DNA from 4 places in the Bacillus sp. BACIII genome. Region 1 is predicted to be linked to each of the others. Evidence: riboswitches for the same ligand, from Rfam matches in the RefSeq annotation. Region 1 holds a riboswitch; each other region holds the start of a gene.
What was found. Region 1 has a riboswitch for S-adenosylmethionine ahead of ACXN9U_RS05175 (2-hydroxyacid dehydrogenase). Riboswitches for the same ligand answer to the same signal wherever they lie in the genome.

Region 1 (2,202 bases):
GCCTGTCATAACAGAAACCGTTTCCGGATCATACTGTTTGACATGCGCTTTTAATTCTTCACTGCCTTCGGTGTATTCTGTGAGAAATGCTTCATCGTGAAGGTTCTCGGCAAATAAAACATGCATGATACCGAGAGCGAGTGCGGCATCTGTGCCGGGGCGAATGGGAATAAACCAATCGGCAAGCCGGCCTGTTTGGTTCTTATGTACATCGATAACGACAATCTTAGCTCCTTTTTTCCGGGCTTTTTGAGCAATCATGACCTGATGCATATTCGTGCTGACGGCATTGATTCCCCAAAAAATAAAGAGCTTTGCATGTATGGTCTCTTCCGGATCAGTACCTGCGCCTTCTCCCATTGTATAGTTATAGCCCTCAGATCCGGCTTTGCTGCAGATCGTCCGTTCGAGCTGGCTCGCCCCGAGTCGGTGGAAAAAACGGCGGTCCATTCCCTCTGCCGCCAGTTTTCCCATATTACCGTAAAAGCTGTACGGGAGAATGCTTTCCGCTCCTTCTTCGGCAATAAGCTCTTTCCAGCGCGCACTGATCGTATTGATTGCTTCGTCCCATGAAATAGGCGCAAACACGGCTTCGCCTTTTTCGCCGATCCGTTTTAACGGGACGGTTAAGCGTTTTTCATCATAAATGCGCTCAGCCATGTGTCTGACTTTGTTGCAAATATTCCCTGATGTGACGGGGTGATCCGGGTCTCCCTGAATGTTAACGATTTTTCCGTCCTTTTTTGTCACAAGTAAGCCGCATTGATCGGGACAGTCCAGTGAGCACACCGACTTAAAGACCCCATTTGGCTGTTTTGCAGCAGAATTCATAGCCCATTTCTCCTCTTTTTTTATATTGTAAGCATTATAACATTTCGAAATAGATCGTCAATTCAGAAAAAAAGTGTTGACATCACGGAAAGACTTATCTATGATGAGTTTATTCTTTTAAAAGTCTGACAATTTCATCATTTTATTTTCTATCAAGAGAGGTGGAGGGACTGGCCCTATGAAACCTCGGCAACATTTATTGTGCCAATTCCAGCAAGCGTATGCTTGAAAGATAGGAAAGAATGGTCTATACATATTTGTGCGCTTCAAGCGGATAAAGACGGTATATGAATCTCTTTCCTTCTTCGGGGAAAGAGATTTTTTTGTGAAAAAATTTATGTGAAAAGGATGTTTTGCACCATGACGGTTTTAATTACCGCACCCTATCACGACGAGGGGCTGAAGGAGCTGACAGATCTGTTCGGCCGGACTGTGCACCTGCCGTGGAAGAAGCACGGCCGGGCCTATCGGGAAGATGAATTAATCCGGATGATTCAAGAGACAAACGCGTCGGGGCTTATTACCGAACTTGATAAGGTATCAGAGCAAGTGATTGATATATTGCCGGATTCCGCTTTTATCGGCGTCTGCAGAGGGATGCCGTCTAATGTGGATATCACGGCGGCGACTAAAAGAAAAATCCCTGTCTTCTATACACCGGCCCGCAATGCCCAGGCTGTTGCTGAAATGTTTATCGGAAATGTCATTTCGTTTTTGCGCCACACGTATTCTTCTCATCAGTGGCTGAAGGACGGGAAGTGGAATGGTGATTATTTGCAGGCTTACGTCAAATTCAGGGGAAATGAGCTGACGGGGAAAACAGTCGGCCTTATCGGTTTCGGAGCTGTCGGACAGAGAATCGCCCGGCTGTTGACGGCTTTTGACTGCAAGGTGCTGTACTATGACCCCTTTGTCAATCATGAGAACCGGGAGTATGAAAAAACGACGATTGAACGGGTATTTTCTGAAAGTGATATTGTCTCCGTTCATTTGCCGCGCACCGAAGAAACCATCGGCCTGATCGGCGCCCGGCACTTTCAATTGATGAAGCAAGAAGCTGTTTTTGTCAATACATCAAGAGCGGCGGTTACAGACAGAAAAGAGCTGCTGCGGGTGCTGAAAGAACGGCGGATTAAAGGAGCGATCCTTGACGTGTTTTATCACGAACCGCCTGAATCTTCTGATTATGAATTGATCTCACTGCCGAATGTGTTCGCGACTCCCCATTTAGCGGGCGCAACATTTGAGGTGGAGGATCATCATGTGAGGATTTTAAATGAGGCGCTTTTCAAATGGAAAAAAGATCAGCTCTGCTCAATACGTGAACTTTATAACAAAAGAGATCTTGAGATGGAAGGATAGAAAAAGGAG
Region 2 (2,202 bases), 700 kb from region 1:
AGCCCATCTGTTTCAGCTGATGGACGAACATCTGCATTTGGCGGCAGGAAACAGTGACGGTTCCTTTGAGCTTGACGGTGTCAAGTGCGCCGGGCTGATCTGCTATGATATCCGGTTCCCCGAATGGATCAGAAAGCATACGTCCCAAGGAGCGAATGTCCTGTTTATCTCTGCGGAATGGCCTCTGCCCCGCCTCGATCATTGGCGGAGTCTGCTTGTCGCCAGAGCCATTGAAAACCAATGTTTTGTCGCGGCCTCTAACTGCACGGGGTCAAATCCCGATAATGAATTTGCCGGCCACAGCCTGATTATTGACCCGTGGGGCCGGATTTTAGCCGAAGGAGATCGGACGGAAGGCGCAGTCCGGGCGGAAATCGATGTTTCAGAAAGCGCGTCCGTACGCGAGACCATCCCGGTATTCAAAGATTTGCGACGTGATTTATATTAATTTTCAAAAAAATGTTGACAAGAATATCCGGCACCTGCTAATATTTTCATCAACTGATTAATCCGAATTGTGATACAAATCAATATATTTTTCTCTTATCGAGAGTTGGGCGAGGGATTGGCCTTTTGACCCCAACAGCAACCGACCGTAATTCCATTGTGAAATGGGGCGCGTACATTTTGCGCCGAGACGATTGTCTCATAGGGCACGGTGCTAATTCCATCAGATGTTATCTGAGAGATAAGAGGCGGACTGCACTGTTTCGGCCTCCTTCTCTTTCAGAGAAGGAGGCTTTTTTTCGGGCGTATTCTCCGTCACGATCTCTTACTGCCACTACATAATTGGAGGGTAAATCCATGTCTGCAACTAAAACAAGTCTTTATGAACAATTAACGGAAAGCTCCGCCGCAGCGTTAGCTGTGAAGCTCGGCTTATTTCAAAGCAAAAGCACTCTCACATGCCGTGAAATCGGCGACGGCAATTTAAATTACGTCTTTCACGTTTTCGATAAAGAAAACAAAAAGGGACTGATTATTAAACAGGCGATTCCTTACGCGAAAATCGTCGGGGAAAGCTGGCCGCTTACGATTGACCGGGCGAGAATCGAAAGCAGCGCCCTCATCCGCCAGGGCGAACACGTGCCCCATCTCGTTCCGGCCGTTTACTATTCCGATACTGAAATGGCGGTTACGGTAATGGAAGACCTTTCGCATCTGAAGATCTCAAGAAAAGGACTGATGGAAGGAAAACACTATCCGAATTTATCAGCCCATATCGGTGAGTTTCTGGGAAAAACGCTCTTTTACTCATCCGATTATGCGCTTGATGCGAAAGTAAAACAGCAGCTCGCAAAGCAGTTTACAAATCCCGAACTTTGCAATATTACAGAAAGGCTTGTGTTTACAGAACCGTTTTTCGACCATGAAACAAACGATTTTGAAGAGGAGCTGCGCCCATACGCAGAAAAAATTTGGAACAATTCCCGGCTGAAAGAAGGCGCTGATGAATTGAAAGCCGTCTTTCTGAATTCCGCGGAAACATTGGTTCACGGCGATCTGCATACGGGAAGCATCTTTGCCGATGAACATGAAACAAAGGTCATTGATCCCGAGTTTGCTTTCTTCGGACCGATCGGCTTTGACATCGGCCAATTTATCGCAAATCTGCTGTTAAACGCCCTCAGCCGGGACGGTGACGACAGACAGCCGTTATATGACCACACCGCCGCCGTATGGGACACATTTGTAGAAACATTCAGTGAAGCATGGGAGAAAGACTGCCTGCCTTCCTGCAGACACCTGCTGGAAGATACACTGAAAAACGCGTTTGAGGAAGCGGTCGGTTTTGCGGGATGCGAACTGATCCGGCGCACGATCGGGCTCGCCCATGTGGCTGACTTGGATGAAATCACTCCGTTTGATAAACGAATTGAACGGAAGAAGCTGGCGCTTGAAATCGGCGCCTATTATATCGAAAACAGAAAAGAACTGAAGCATATCACTGAGGTTCTGGATCAATTTAAGCTCCATGTAAAGGAATGATGCAGCATGACAAATGAATTTGCCATCCCCCGTTCCGTGGAATGGAAAGAAACACACATCCGCATTTTAAATCAGCAAAAGCTCCCTGATGTCACTGAGTATGCGGATCTTGAAACAAAGGAAGATGTATTCGACGCGATTGTCACACTGAAAGTAAGGGGCGCTCCGGCCATCGGTATAACTGCGGCGTTCGGACTCGCGCTTGCCGCCAAA
Region 3 (2,202 bases), 870 kb from region 1:
TCTGCTTATAGATCGGACGGCGCAAATCAAGCATTTTAATAATGCCGGCAGGTCTCAGGTCGAAGTTATTCCGTACGACTTCGATCAGTTTCTCTTCAGAAGCTTTTCCTGTATCAAATGTATTGATGGAAATAGATACAGGCTGTGCCACGCCGATTGCGTATGCAAGCTGCACTTCACAAGAATCAGCAAGTCCTGCAGCCACGATGTTTTTCGCTACGTATCTCGCAGCGTAAGCCGCTGAACGGTCTACTTTCGTCGCATCCTTACCGGAGAATGCACCGCCGCCGTGGCGTGCATATCCGCCGTATGTATCAACAATGATTTTACGGCCGGTAAGTCCCGCATCACCTTGAGGACCGCCGATTACGAAACGTCCCGTAGGGTTGATGAAGTATTTTGTTTCGTCATCAATCAGTTCCTCAGGCACGACAGGATTAATGACATGCTCTTTCAGATTGCGCTGAATCTGCTCAAGCGTAATTTCCGGATGGTGCTGAGTTGAGATGACGATCGCATCGATGCGGACCGGCTTATTGTTTTCATCATATTCAACGGTAACTTGCGTTTTTCCGTCAGGGCGAAGGTACGGAAGAATGTCTTCTTTGCGGACTTCGCTCAAACGGCGGGCCAATTTATGCGCCAAAGAGATCGGAAGCGGCATAAGCTCTTTCGTTTCGTTACACGCATAACCGAACATCAGACCTTGGTCACCTGCTCCGATAGCTTCGATTTCAGCATCGCTCATTGTGCCTTCACGCGCTTCAAGAGCCTGATCGACACCCATTGCGATATCCGCAGACTGTTCATCAATTGATGTTAAAACAGCGCAAGTCTCCGCATCAAATCCGTATTTTGCCCGTGTGTAGCCGATTTCTTTAATCGTTTCACGGACTGTTTTCGGAATGTCAACGTATGTTGATGTTGTAATCTCTCCGCTTACCAGCACAAGGCCTGTCGTTACAGATGTTTCACAGGCTACGCGCGCGTTCGGGTCTTTTTTTAAAATCTCATCTAAGATGCTGTCAGAAATTTGGTCACAGATTTTATCCGGATGACCCTCGGTAACAGATTCAGATGTAAATAGTCGACGGTTTTTACTCATTCACTTTTCCTCCTGAAAAAAGATCTTTTGAAAGACCTTCTCATATGATACGGAACTCGCTCCCTCTTAATACAATGTCATACTATATCAGAGAATGTTAATTGGCATATTTTATGAAATAAAAAAACCTTTTCCACTCGAGGAAAGGGTTTGGTCTGTGTGCCTTTCACTCTTATCGCTCAAGGAAATATTAAACCTTGCATCAGGTTAGCACCTTGGTTTCCCACAGTGTATTCACCTGCTTTTTTACAGAGAAACCGGTTGCTGGGCTTCATCGGGCCTGTCCCTCCGCCAGCTCGGGATAAGAGTATCCGCTCAATGAAATATCTTATCGTAAAAGGGCGGAAAGTGTCAATATGAATTAAAGCGATTACGCGCCTTTATTTCAGGAAGCAATGGAAAAACACAAACAAAAAATAATAAACAGTATAGACTATTTTTATATATGTGTTATACTAATTCCACATTCAGCGAAATAAAAATAAACCGGCAAAGGAAGGGTTTTATGAAATTAGTTGATTTAACCGCAGATCTTCAAGCATTACTCGCAAGTCCAAATGTGCATCATAATTTATCGGCGCCAAAACTTACCGAAAAAGTGATCACCCGAAATGAAGGGACGCTGACATCTACGGGCGCCGTACGCGCCACTACCGGTGCATATACGGGGCGATCACCTAAAGATAAATTTATCGTTCGTGAAAAAAGCACTGAAAATCAAATTGATTGGGGCGCGGTGAACCAGCCCATTTCTGAAGCGGCGTTTGAAAAGCTGTACGCCAAAGTCGTCAGCTACTTAAAACAGAGAGATGAACTGTTTGTTTTTGAAGGATTCGCAGGCGCAGATGAAAAATACAGACTGCCGATTACAGTCGTAAATGAATTTGCATGGCACAACCTGTTCGCGCGCCAGCTGTTTATCAGACCGGAGACGGCTGAAAGGGATCCGGAAGCACAGCCGTTTACCATTCTCTCAGCTCCGCATTTTAAAGCGGATCCGGAGACGGACGGCACGCATTCGGAAACATTTATCATTGTCTCTTTCGAAAAGCGCGTCATTTTAATCGGCGGCACCGAATACGCCGGAGAAATGAAAA
Region 4 (2,202 bases), 1.2 Mb from region 1:
CGTTTGTTTTTTCGTACAATAATAATACCAAAACTTTTTTTGGGAGGTATGTAAAATGATGCTACTTATTTTTGCTGCTTTGACAGGATACCTGGTTTTCTCTTTCAGTAAGGACAACCGCCGGAAAACGCCAAAGACAAGCCCGCTGGTGACAGCTGCCGACACGAATAACATCATTGATTTAAATGCGATCCGTCAGAAACGCCGGATGCCGCTATCATAAAAACGACAGCTGCCGCAAAATCGGCAGCCTTTTTTTGTGCACCCCTCCAATATGAAACCATCCGTCTCCTTTTTACGTACAACATAAAAAAGGAGTTTTTTTATGTATCATTTTTATATCAAAGAGCGGATGTTTACGTTTAAGAATCGGTTTCAAGTGTTTCTTGAAAGCGGAAAAGAAGTCTACAATGTTGAAGGAAAGCTGTTTTCGTTCGGTGATGAATTGAAGCTGACTGATTTGGACGGCCGCACGCTCGCCAGCGTCAGTCAGAAACTGATGTCGCTCGTTCCCCGTTACGAAATTTCCGTCGGCGGCAAGCCTGTATGCCAAGTCATCAAGAAAATGACGTTTTTCAAACCGAAATTTGAAATTTCCGGAGTCGGCTGGGATATTACCGGCGATGTGTGGGGACGGAATTTTCAAGTGACAGACGGGAAATCAAACCGGATGACCGTCACCAAATCATGGATGAGCTGGGGCGATTCTTATCATTTGGAGATTGAAAATGAAGAGGATATTGTTCTTTGTCTTGCGATCGCAATCGTGATAGATATGATTCTATTTGAGGGTGATAAATAAAAATATTTATCGAAATATATTGACAATATAAGATAATATACTAAGATTAAGAGTATTACAGTTTATTCTGAAAAATAGCATATTTCCTTATCAAGAGAGGTGGAGGGACTGGCCCTATGATACCCGGCAACCGCTGTTCAGCAGAATGGTGCTAAATCCTGAAGATAAGGTTGAGATTTGCGGACGCAAGCTCTTCCCTATCCAAGGGAAGAGCTTTTTATATTTCATTGAGGAAAGAAGGAATCGTTCATGTCACAGCAAAACACAGAACAACCATTGCACACTCTTCTTAGAAAAAACCCGCCGTTTCGCGCGGATCAGGTCGGAAGCCTGCTCCGGCCGGCGGCTGTGAAGCAAGCCCGCCTGCAAAGAGCGGCGGGTGAGATTTCGGCAGAACAGCTGCGCGAAATCGAAAACCAAGAAATCATCCGCAGCGTAAAAAAGCAGAAAGAAACCGGCCTCAATGTCGTGACTGACGGCGAATTCCGCCGGGCCTGGTGGCATTTTGATTTTCTCGAAAACTTAGACGGCGTCGAAGCGTTTACGCCAGATAGCGGCATTCAGTTTCACAATGTACAGACGAAAGCGCGCGGCATTAAAGTAACGAGAGATATTGATTTTTCTCAGCATCCGATGCTCGAAGATTATAAATTTCTTCACAGCATTGCCGGCGATGCTGTTCCAAAAATGACGATTCCAAGCCCGAATATGTTGTTTTTCCGCGGAAAATTGGAAAAAGCGGCGTATCAGAATGATTACAAACAATTTCAGCATGATGTATCAAAGGCGTATAAAAAAGCGATTCAAGCTTTCTATGACGCCGGATGCCGCTATCTTCAGCTCGATGATACCGCATGGGCCGTTTTCTTATCGGAAGCGGGGCTTCGCCAGATTGAAGCATTCGGAACGACGCCGGATGAGCTGCGCAGGCTGTTCGCAGCTTCTATTAATGACGCCATTAAGGATCGTCCTGCCGACTTGAAGGTTACGATGCATATCTGCCGCGGCAACTTCCAGTCCACATGGACGGCTGAAGGCGGATATGATGCGGCGGCGGAAACGATTTTTGACGGGCTTGACCTTGACGGATTGTTCTTGGAATATGATGATTCCCGCTCCGGCGGCTTTGAACCGCTCCGTTATGTCAAACGCTCTGATCTTCAGCTTGTACTCGGTTTGATTACGTCGAAACACGGCGATCTCGAAGACAAGGACGCGATTAAACGCCGGATTGAAGAAGCTTCTCAATATGTCAGCCTGGATCAGCTTTGCCTCAGCCCGCAATGCGGATTCGCTTCCACTGAGGAAGGAAACCTGATCACAGAAGAACAGCAATGGGCAAAACTGCGCCATGTCGTCGACATCGCCGGTGAAGTCTGGAAATAAAAAAAGACACGCTA

Region 2: it holds a riboswitch for S-adenosylmethionine, as region 1 does, so the genes downstream of both, mtnK (S-methyl-5-thioribose kinase) here and ACXN9U_RS05175 (2-hydroxyacid dehydrogenase) in region 1, are expected to answer to the same signal.
Region 3: it holds a riboswitch for S-adenosylmethionine, as region 1 does, so the genes downstream of both, metK (methionine adenosyltransferase) here and ACXN9U_RS05175 (2-hydroxyacid dehydrogenase) in region 1, are expected to answer to the same signal.
Region 4: it holds a riboswitch for S-adenosylmethionine, as region 1 does, so the genes downstream of both, ACXN9U_RS18110 (5-methyltetrahydropteroyltriglutamate--homocysteine S-methyltransferase) here and ACXN9U_RS05175 (2-hydroxyacid dehydrogenase) in region 1, are expected to answer to the same signal.

What each region holds. Positions count from the first base shown of each region.
Region 1 covers NZ_CM174437.1:979,290-981,491, forward strand. Annotated here, with positions in the region: gene ACXN9U_RS05170 (molybdopterin oxidoreductase family protein) at 1-831, opposite strand, end outside; SAM riboswitch class I at 978-1,070, shown strand; gene ACXN9U_RS05175 (2-hydroxyacid dehydrogenase) at 1,192-2,193, shown strand.
Region 2 covers NZ_CM174437.1:1,680,744-1,682,945, forward strand. Annotated here, with positions in the region: gene ACXN9U_RS07835 (carbon-nitrogen family hydrolase) at 1-448, shown strand, start outside; SAM riboswitch class I at 541-695, shown strand; gene mtnK (S-methyl-5-thioribose kinase) at 805-1,989, shown strand; gene mtnA (S-methyl-5-thioribose-1-phosphate isomerase) at 1,996-2,202, shown strand, end outside.
Region 3 covers NZ_CM174437.1:109,982-112,183, reverse strand. Annotated here, with positions in the region: gene metK (methionine adenosyltransferase) at 1-1,105, opposite strand, end outside; SAM riboswitch class I at 1,275-1,413, opposite strand; gene pckA (phosphoenolpyruvate carboxykinase (ATP)) at 1,611-2,202, shown strand, end outside.
Region 4 covers NZ_CM174437.1:3,671,468-3,673,669, forward strand. Annotated here, with positions in the region: gene ACXN9U_RS18100 (hypothetical protein) at 56-223, shown strand; gene ACXN9U_RS18105 (LURP-one-related/scramblase family protein) at 326-802, shown strand; SAM riboswitch class I at 887-973, shown strand; gene ACXN9U_RS18110 (5-methyltetrahydropteroyltriglutamate--homocysteine S-methyltransferase) at 1,052-2,188, shown strand.